Regions from separate parts of the Dyella telluris genome, predicted to be linked through region 3. Evidence: predicted binding sites of a transcription regulator. Region 3 holds the regulator's gene; each other region holds the start of a gene.

Region 1 (3,274 bases), 2.4 Mb from region 3:
TGGGTGATAGGGGATGAGTGGAAGTTTCAGCAGTCGAGCCGTGGGAACAGCGCCTAGGGTGCTCGTGGTGGACGGCTCCAAGGTGGTGCGCCAGCTGATCGCCCGGGTGCTGAAGGCCGAGCTGCCGGACAGCGACGTGGTGGGCGCCGCCAATGGCGCCGAAGCCAAGGAGCTGCTCGACGGCGGCGCGTTCGACTTCATCACCATCGCGTTGCGCCTGCCCGACATGGACGGGCTGGAGCTGGCCCGTCACGTGCGCGAATCCGCCGCCCAGGCCTACGTGCCCATCGTGGCGGTATCGGGCGATGTGGACGACCGCCTGCACAACCGCACGCTGGGCGAACACGTCACCGACTACTTCGACAAGTCGCTGGGTTTCCAGGCGCTGGCGGAGTTCATCCGCGGCTACGTGAAGCCGTCCGATTCCGCCGAAGGTGAAGTGCTCTACGTGGAAGACAGCCGCGTGGTGGCGCTGGCGACCCGCCGCATCCTGGAAAAGCACGGCCTGACCGTGCACCACGTGGTGAGCGTGGAAGATGCGCTGGTGATCCTGGAAAAGGCGAGGGACGAGGGCAGGGTGGGGGCCGACATCGTGCTCACCGACGTCAGCCTGAAGGGCGAGCTCACCGGCGGCGACCTGCTCGAGCGGATTCGCCGCGACTTTGTCTACGGCAAGGGCCGCTTGCCCGTGCTGGTGATGACGGGCGACGAGAACCCGGCCAACCAGGCTGCGCTGCTGCGCGCCGGTGCCAATGACCTGGTCGAGAAACCCATCGAGGAAAAACTGCTGATGACCAAGCTGCTGTTCCAGCTGCGCGTTTCCCAGCACCTGCGCGAGCGGGGCGAGGCGGCGTGACCGACGATCGAGTGAAGCTCGAGTCCTCCTGGAAGGAGCGCATCGGCGATTACCTAGCGCGGCCCGACATGCAATCTCTGTCGGACTTCCTGCGCCACGAAAAGCAGGCCGGCAAGGTGATCTACCCGCCTGGCCCCGAGATCTTTGCTGCCTTCGACCACACCCCGTTCGACGCCGTGCGGGTGGTGATCCTGGGTCAGGACCCGTACCACGGCCCGAACCAGGCCCATGGGCTTTGCTTCTCCGTCCGGCCGGGCGTGCAGACGCCGCCGTCGCTGCAGAACATCTTCAAGGAGATCCACCGGGACCTGGGCTTCAAGGCGCCGGATCACGGCTGCCTGACCCCTTGGGCGGACCGGGGCGTGCTGCTGCTCAATGCCACGCTGACCGTCCAGCAGGCCGCCGCCGGATCCCATCAGGGCAAGGGCTGGGAAGGCTTTACCGACGCGGCCATCGATGCCCTCAACCGGGAGCGGGAGGGGTTGGTGTTCATGCTCTGGGGCTCCTACGCCCAGAAGAAGGGCCAACTGATCGACAGCAGCCGCCATTGCGTTTTGCGGTCGGTGCACCCATCTCCTTTATCAGCGCATCGCGGCTTTATCGGCTGCGGTCACTTCTCGGCGGCCAACCAGTACCTGGAAAGCCGCGGGGTGGCCCCGGTGGACTGGTCCTTGCCAATGCGCTCGGAACTCCCCTGAAACCGGCCTTTCACGGCCGCTGAACCGTCAGGGCGGCATAGTGGCACCTCCCCTGGGATGCCTCGCTGGACAGGCGTCCCAAATTCCTGTACTATTCAGTTCATCAAAGGTCCCGGAACCTTTCGGGGCCTTTAGCACTCTCACTACCCGAGTGCTAAGCTGATCCCCTATTCAGGAGGTTCCATCCATGTCTCAAGCTTTGGTGACCGCCAACCTGCCGGTGCCGAGTGTCGTCGGCAGTCTGGATGCCTACATCTCGGCGGTCCACCGGATTCCGGTGCTCAGCCAGGACGAGGAGCAGACGCTGTCGCGTCGCTATAACGAAGAAAACGATCTGGAGTCCGCCCGCAAGCTGGTGATGTCGCACCTGCGCTTCGTGGTGCACGTGGCTCGCGGCTACAGCGGCTACGGCCTGCAGATCGGCGACCTCATCCAGGAAGGCAACATCGGCCTGATGAAGGCCGTCAAGCGATTCAACCCCGACCAGGGCGTGCGCCTGGTGAGCTTCGCCGTGCACTGGATCCGTGCCGAAATGCACGAGTTCATCCTGCGCAACTGGCGCATCGTCAAGGTCGCCACGACCAAGGCGCAGCGCAAGCTGTTCTTCAACCTGCGCAAGAGCAAGAAGCGCCTGGGCTGGATGAACGCGGAAGAAGTGCGCATGGTGGCCAAGGACCTTGGCGTGCCGGAAGCGACCGTCCGCGAGATGGAATCGCGCCTGTCGGGCCGTGACATCGGCTTCGAAGCCCCGGCCGATGCCGAGGACGATGCCAAGCCGGCTCCGGAAGCGTTCCTGATCGACGAGGGCGCAGACCCGTACGACAACGTGGCCGACGCCGACCAGGCGGACAACCAGCTCGACACGCTGTCCGCGGCGCTGCAGAACCTGGATGAACGCTCGCGCGACATCATCCAGCGCCGCTGGCTCAATGAAGAAAAGGCCACGCTGCAGGATCTTGCGGACGAGTACGGCGTTTCCGCCGAACGCATCCGCCAGGTCGAGGCCAACGCCATGAAGAAGATGCGCGGCCTGTTCGCTGCCTGATCTTCGGCGTAAGCGTAAGATGACAAACGGCCCCACTGGGGCCGTTTGGCTTTGCGGAGACATGGCTGGCTCCGCGTTCCCACCCACGGATCACCCAGTTGCCGCCATGTCCCAAGTGCTGGTCATCGAAGACGACGAAACCACGGCGCGCGAAATTGTCGCGGAACTGAGCGCGCACGGCATGCACGCGGAGTGGGTGGCCAATGGCCGCGACGGACTGGCGCATGCCACGCAGCGCGACTACGACCTGATCACGCTGGACCGCATGCTGCCTGGCATGGACGGCATCGACGTGGTGGCCGAATTGCGCCGCGCCGGTCGCGACACGCCCGTGCTGATGATCAGCGCGCTGAGTGATGTCGACGAACGCGTGCGCGGCCTGCGCGCCGGCGGCGACGATTACCTCACGAAGCCGTTCGCGCCCGATGAAATGGCGGCGCGCGCCGAGGTGCTGCTGCGCCGGCGCCAGCCTCAGGCTGCCGTGGTGCAGCGCCTGCGCGTGGCCGATCTGGAGCTGGACCTGGTCAGTCACGTGGCCTATCGCGGCGGCCAGCCGCTGACCCTGCTGCCCACGGAATACCGCCTGTTGGAGTTCCTGATGCGCAACTCTGGCCAGGTACTCACCCGCACGATGATTTTCGAAACCGTGTGGGGTTTTCATTTTGACCCCGGCAC
Region 2 (3,274 bases), 2.4 Mb from region 3:
GCGTTCAGCACCACCGACGGCTCGTCACCGGCGTTGGCGACGATGGCGCGCAGCGGGGCTTCCAGGGCGCGACGGGTGATGGCGATGCCCAGGTCCTGGTCAGCGTTGGCACCCTTCAGGCCTTCGACAGCCTTGAGCGAACGGATCAGGGCGACGCCGCCGCCCGGGACCACGCCTTCTTCAACGGCTGCGCGCGTGGCGTGCAGGGCGTCTTCGACGCGGGCCTTCTTTTCCTTCATTTCCACTTCGGTGGCAGCGCCAACCTTGATGACGGCCACGCCGCCAGCCAGCTTGGCCACGCGCTCCTGCAGCTTCTCGCGGTCGTAGTCCGAAGAGGTCTCTTCGATCTGCGCCTTGATCTGGCCGATGCGCGACTGGATGCGCTCGGCTTCGCCGGCGCCGTCGATGATGGTGGTGTTTTCCTTGGTGATCACCACGCGCTTGGCGCGGCCCAGGTCCGTGATGGTGGCCTTGTCCAGGGCCAGGCCCACTTCCTCGGAGATCACCACGCCGTTGGTCAGGATGGCGATGTCTTCCAGGATGGCCTTGCGACGGTCACCGAAGCCCGGCGCCTTCACGGCGGCAACCTTCACGATGCCGCGGATGGTGTTGACCACCAGGGTGGCCAGCGCTTCGCCTTCCACTTCTTCGGCGACGATCAGCAGCGGCTTGCCAGCCTTGGCGACGGCCTCGAGGACCGGCAGCAGCTCGCGCACGTTGGAGATCTTCTTGTCGTGGATGAGGATGAACGGGTCGTCCAGTTCAACCTGCTGCGACTGCTGGTTGTTGATGAAGTACGGCGACAGGTAGCCGCGGTCGAACTGCATGCCTTCGACGACGTCCAGTTCGTTCTCGAGACCCGAACCTTCTTCAACCGTGATCACGCCTTCCTTGCCGACCTTCTTCATCGCGGTGGCGATGATCTCGCCGATGGCGGAATCGGAGTTGGCGGAGATGGTGCCGACCTGGGCGATGGCCTTGTCGTCAGCGGTGGGGTTGGAGAGCTTCTTGAGCTCGCCCACGGCGGCCACGACGGCCTGGTCGATACCGCGCTTCAGGTCCATCGGGTTCATGCCGGCGGCAACGGCCTTGAGGCCTTCCTGGATGAACGCCTGAGCCAGCACGGTGGCAGTGGTGGTGCCGTCGCCGGCCACGTCGGAGGTCTTGGAAGCGGCTTCCTTGACGATCTGCGCGCCGATGTTCTCGTACTTGTCGGCCAGTTCGATTTCCTTCGCCACGGACACGCCGTCCTTGGTGACGGTCGGGGCGCCGAAGCTCTTCTCGAGCACCACGTTGCGGCCCTTCGGACCCAGGGTGACCTTCACGGCATTGGCCAGGGTGTTCACACCCTTGAGCATGCGGGCGCGGACGTCTTCGCCGAAGCGGACTTCTTTAGCTGCCATAAAATTTTTGCCTCAAAAATTTTGAAATTAGGAATGGGTTCTTGATCTTGATCTTGCGGCCCCGGAAGCGCGGTTATCGCGCTAAACCAGGGCCTAAGGTCAAAGATCAGCCTTCAATCACGGCCACGATGTCGTCTTCCTTCAGGAAGACCAGCTCTTCGCCGTCGATCTTGATTTCCTGGCCGGCGTACTTGCCGAACAGCACGGTGTCGCCTTCCTTCACGGACATCGGGCGGACCTTGCCGTCTTCCAGGATGCGGCCGGTGCCGGCAGCGATGACCTTGCCGCGGGTCGGCTTTTCGGCGGCGCTGTCGGGGATGACGATGCCGCCAGCGGAGACGCGCTCTTCTTCGAGGCGCTTGACGATGACGCGATCGTGCAGCGGACGCAGTTTGCTCATGGGATGGGCTCCAGCTTCGGTTGAATGGTTGAACAGGATTCGGGACCCCGGAGCGACGCCGTTGCTGGCGCTGCTAGCACTCTCCAAGGGTGAGTGCCAATCATAGCGACGCAAAAGCCCCCTGCAAGAGGCGCCGGTCCGGTGGCTGAACTTTCCAATGGGGGAGCCGCGGGAGGCTTTCAAGGCGCCGGGTACAGAAATTCGCGGCTTTTCTATCGACAGGAGCCATGGGACGGACGACCATGCCGGCCTGTTCCCATCAGGCTACCCGCCCGTGAGCGATGAACTGACGCTGCGCCAGGACCTTGTGGAGCAAGGCGCCCGGCTGGCCGCCTCCGGCCTCAGCCAGGGCACATCGGGCAACCTAAGTACCCGTTGTGGCGAGGGTTTCCTGATCACACCCAGCGGCACGCCCTACGATGCGATCGTCCCCGAGGGCATCGTGCTGGTCGACGGCGACGGGCAGTGGCCAGCCGGCCAGCGCCCTTCCAGCGAGTGGCGCTTCCACCGGGACATCTACCTGGCCCGTCCCGATGCCGGGGCCGTGGTCCACGTTCATCCGCCCTACGCCACCGCGCTGGCGATGTGCCGCCGGGGCATTCCGCCCGCTCATTACATGATCGCGGTGGGCGGTGGGGACTCCATCAGCTGCGCCAGCTACCACACCTATGGCACCCAGGCCCTGTCCGATGCGGTGATCGCCGCGCTGGAAGGCCGGCTGGCCTGCCTGATGGCCAACCACGGCATGATCGCGCTGGGCAGCTCGCTGGCGCAGGCCATGTGGCGAGCCGTAGAAGTGGAGAACCTGGCCCGCCAGTACGCCCTGGCGCTGCAGATAGGCGCGCCGGTGATGCTCACCGACGCCGAAGTCACCGACGTGCTCGCGAAATTCGCGAATTACGGACTGATGTCCTCGAGGTCGTGATGTCCGATACCGTGCTGCTCTGCTATTGCACCTGCCCCGATGTCGCCAGCGCGCAGAAACTGGCCGAAGCGCTGGTGGGCGAACGCCTGGCCGCCTGCGTGAACCGCATTCCTACTGTCGCCTCCACCTATCGCTGGAAAGGCGAGGTCGTGACCGACAGCGAGGAGCTGCTGCTGATCAAGACCACCGCCGCGCGCTTCCCCGCGCTGAAAGAGCGACTGGTGGCCCTGCATCCGTACGAGTTGCCGGAGCTGATCGCCGTGCCGGTGGCCGAGGGACATCGGCCCTATCTGGACTGGGTGCGCGATCCGGGCTGAGCAGGCGGCGCGCCCACGAACACGACCAGGAAGGTCGCCGGTTCGCTGCGGCTGGCGTTGGCACTGACCTGATGATGCGCGCCCGCCGGCTCGAACCAGCTTTCGCCGGGCGCGTAGACGCGCAAGGGCTGGCCTTCCACCTGGCTGCGCACATGGCCTTGCAGCACGTAGACGTAGGCATCGCGGTCATGCGAATGCGGCTTCGACGCCTCGCCCGGCGCATAGGTCA
Region 3 (3,274 bases):
GCCGTTGGTGGCCAGCACTTCGAACTGCTTCTCGCCGTCCACTTCGGCGATCTCGATGATGGACACGTCGAACGTGCCGCCGCCGAGGTCATACACGGCCACCTTGCGGTCGGCGCCCTTCTTGTCCAGGCCATAGGCCAGGGCGGCCGCGGTGGGCTCGTTGATGATGCGCTTGACGTCCAGGCCGGCAATGCGGCCCGCGTCCTTGGTGGCCTGGCGCTGGCTGTCGTTGAAGTACGCCGGCACCGTGATCACGGCCTCGGTGACCGCTTCGCCGAGATAGTCTTCGGCGGTCTTCTTCATCTTCATGAGGACCTTGGCCGAGATCTCCTGGGGAGCCATCTTCTTGCCGTCGGAGGTCTCCACCCAGGCGTCGCCGTTGTCATGGGCGATGATGCCGTAGGGCACGATGTGCAGGTCTTTCTGCACTTCCGCGTCGGTGAACTTGCGGCCGATCAGGCGCTTCACCGCGTAGAAGGTGTTCTTGGGGTTGGTCACGCTCTGGCGCTTGGCCGGCGCGCCCACGAGGACTTCGTTGTCCTTGGTGAAGGCGACGATGGACGGCGTGGTGCGATCGCCTTCCGAGTTCTCGATGACCTTGGCGGTGCTGCCGTCCATGACGGCAACGCACGAGTTGGTCGTGCCCAGGTCGATACCAATGATTTTACCCATGTTGTCTACTCCCGAATTCTTTAAGCGACCCCTCGGCCGCAACTGGTATGTCAGATGGGGTTCGGCATGTTTCATCTCAATGCCGACAAGACCCCAAAGCCCTTGTCACCGTGGCCGGCGGGGGGCGCCATTCAGGCGCCTGCTACCGCCAGCGCGGGTGTTATTCCTTGGCGACCGCCACCAACGCGGGGCGCAGGAGACGGTCGTTCAGCACGTAGCCCTTCTGGAGCACGCTGACCACCGTGTTGGGGGCCGCGCCCGGGGCCTCCACCATGCTGACGGCGTGGTGCTTGTCCGGATCCAGCGGCTGACCCACCGGATCGACCTGCACCAGGCCATTGTTCTCGGCGATCTTCAGCAGCGACTTCAGCGTCAGCGCGATGCCCTCGCGCACGCTGGCCACGTCGCCGCCTTCCGCCTGCAGGCCCATCTCAAGGCCGTCATAGACCGGCAGCAGCTCGTTCAGCAGCTTTTCGTTGGCGAAGCGGCGGGCCTGCTCCACGTCGCGGTGCAGGCGACGGCGCTGGTTCTCGATTTCCGCCTTTTCGCGCAGCACGGTGTCGCGCAGGTCGACGTTGCTCGCTTCAAGTTCAGCGATGCGCGCCTTCAGCGCCTCCAGCTCCGCGTGGGCTGCTTCATCCTGTCCGCCAGGGCCCTGCGTCCCGCTGGACGCCGTTGGATCGTTGCTCTGCATGAATTACTCCAAGCCTTGTCCGTGGCCGGTGCCCCTGGCACCAACCGTCAATCACTTGCGGGTAAACCCCGCCTCCCGAGCGCGTTATAAGGTCGTTGCGACGCGATTCAAGGCGTCGCTGAGCAAACCGGCCGTCGCCTGAACCACCGGGATGACCCGTTCATAGGCCATGCGGGTGGGGCCAATCACCCCGACCGCGCCCAGCACCCTCCCCTGGGCGCCGTAGCTGGCCGTGACCACGCTGCAGCCATCCAGCGCCGTAAAGCCCGATTCTTCGCCGATGAACAGGCGCACGCCAGGGGCTTTCGCGCACACTTCCATGAGCTGCAGCAGCTCGCTTTTCTTCTGGAACGCCTCGAACAGCTCGCGAAGGCGGTCCAGGTTGGCCAGTTCCGAGTAACCCATCAGGTTGGTCTGGCCGCTGACCAGCACGTCGTCGCTGTCGCCCTGCGGGGCGAACGAGGCCGCCGCCAGCTCCACCGCACTGGACATCAGCTGGTTGAGCTCGCTGCTGGCTTCGCGCAGCTCACGCAGCAGGTGACCGCGGATGTCGTCCAGGCGCAGCCCGGCGAACTGCGAGTTGAGGTAGTTGGCCGCCTGCTCCAGCTCGCGGCTGTCCAGCGGCTTGGCCAGCTGCACGATGCGGTTCTGCACCTGGTTGTCCGAAAACACCAGGATCACCAGCACCCGGGCATCGGGCAGCGGCACGAAATCGATATGGCGCAGCGGGAAGTCAGCCTGCCGCGGCACCGTGACCACGCCGGCGAACTGGGTCATGGCCGACAGCAAGGTCGAGACATTGCCCAGCAGGTCGCGGGTGGTGGTGAGCCCGGGCGGCAGCTCGCGGCGCAGGCGTGCCATTTCGTCCAGCGGCAGCGGCTGCAGTTCAATCAGGCTGTCCACGAACAGGCGCAGGCCGCGCGGCGTGGGCACGCGCCCGGCCGAGGTGTGCGGCGATGCCACCAGGCCGGCTTCTTCCAGGTCAGACATGATGTTACGGATGGTGGCCGGGCTCACATCCAGCCCGGACGAGCGCGAAAGCGTGCGCGACCCTACCGGCTCGCCGTCGGCGAGGTACTGGGCAATCAATGTGCGCAACAGGCGTCGTGCGCGGGCATCGAGTTGGGCGGCAGGCATGCTGTAGCAATCCGTGAGACAGGAAAGAAATAAGGTCTGGCGGCAAAGTTTGCAAGAAACGGGGCAAGGCCGGGGGCGGTGGCAACAAAAAAAACGGGTGTGGCGACGGCACGTCGTCACCCTGGTTGGCACCCCTCTAGCCGTGCCCCATCCCCTCCCCCTTACAATCCACCGACTTCACCACGTCGCCATCCATGCTCACCTCGCTCTACGTTCGTCATTTCGCCGTCGTCGAAGAAGCCGAGATCGCCTTCGGCCCCGGCCTCACCGTTGTCAGCGGCGAGACCGGCGCAGGCAAGTCCCTGCTGGTGGACGCCCTGATGCTGCTGGCCGGCGCCCGCGCGGACAGCGGCATGGTGCGTGCCGGCAGTGACCGCGCCGAACTCACCGCCGAATTCGACCTGACTCACCTGCCCGAAGCCCGCGACTGGCTGCGCCGCGAGGAGCTGGACGAAGAAGACGCCTGCCAGCTGCGCCGCGTGATCCGCGCCGAAGGCAGCTCGCGCGCCTGGATCAATGGCCGCCCGGCCAATGCCAGCCAGCTTGGCGAACTGGCCACGCTGCTGGTGGAAATCCACGGCCAGCACGAACACCAGGCCCTGCTCTCGCGCGCCCACCAGATGGAACTGCTCGACGCCTACGCCGGCAACGAGGATCTGGTGGCCCAGGTGCGCGAACTGGCCCAGCAATGGCGCGAGCTGGGCAACCGCATCCGCAAGCTCAGCGGCGGCGACGACCGCGAGCAACGCATTGAACTGCTCAGCCACGAGC

What was found. Region 3 encodes HrcA, which represses chaperone genes, less so after heat shock. Its sites were predicted from a motif close to TTNGCACTCNNNNNNNNNGAGTGCNAA; they were not measured.
Region 1: rpoH (RNA polymerase sigma factor RpoH) is a predicted target of HrcA. The motif match lies at 1,686-1,712, and genes of this name have one in related genera.
Region 2: groES (co-chaperone GroES) is a predicted target of HrcA. The motif match lies at 1,877-1,903, and genes of this name have one in related genera.

What each region holds. Positions count from the first base shown of each region.
Region 1 is NZ_CP060412.1:1,523,419-1,526,692, reverse strand. Features, by position in the region: gene H8F01_RS06990 (response regulator) at 14-856, shown strand; gene ung (uracil-DNA glycosylase) at 853-1,554, shown strand; gene rpoH (RNA polymerase sigma factor RpoH) at 1,742-2,599, shown strand; gene H8F01_RS06975 (response regulator transcription factor) at 2,706-3,274, shown strand, end outside.
Region 2 is NZ_CP060412.1:1,648,383-1,651,656, forward strand. Features, by position in the region: gene groL (chaperonin GroEL) at 1-1,403, opposite strand, end outside; gene groES (co-chaperone GroES) at 1,510-1,803, opposite strand; gene H8F01_RS07555 (class II aldolase/adducin family protein) at 2,078-2,728, shown strand; gene cutA (divalent-cation tolerance protein CutA) at 2,728-3,045, shown strand; gene H8F01_RS07565 (cupin domain-containing protein) at 3,015-3,274, opposite strand, start outside.
Region 3 is NZ_CP060412.1:4,087,358-4,090,631, reverse strand. Features, by position in the region: gene dnaK (molecular chaperone DnaK) at 1-672, opposite strand, end outside; gene grpE (nucleotide exchange factor GrpE) at 833-1,366, opposite strand; gene hrcA (heat-inducible transcriptional repressor HrcA) at 1,451-2,503, opposite strand; gene recN (DNA repair protein RecN) at 2,698-3,274, shown strand, end outside.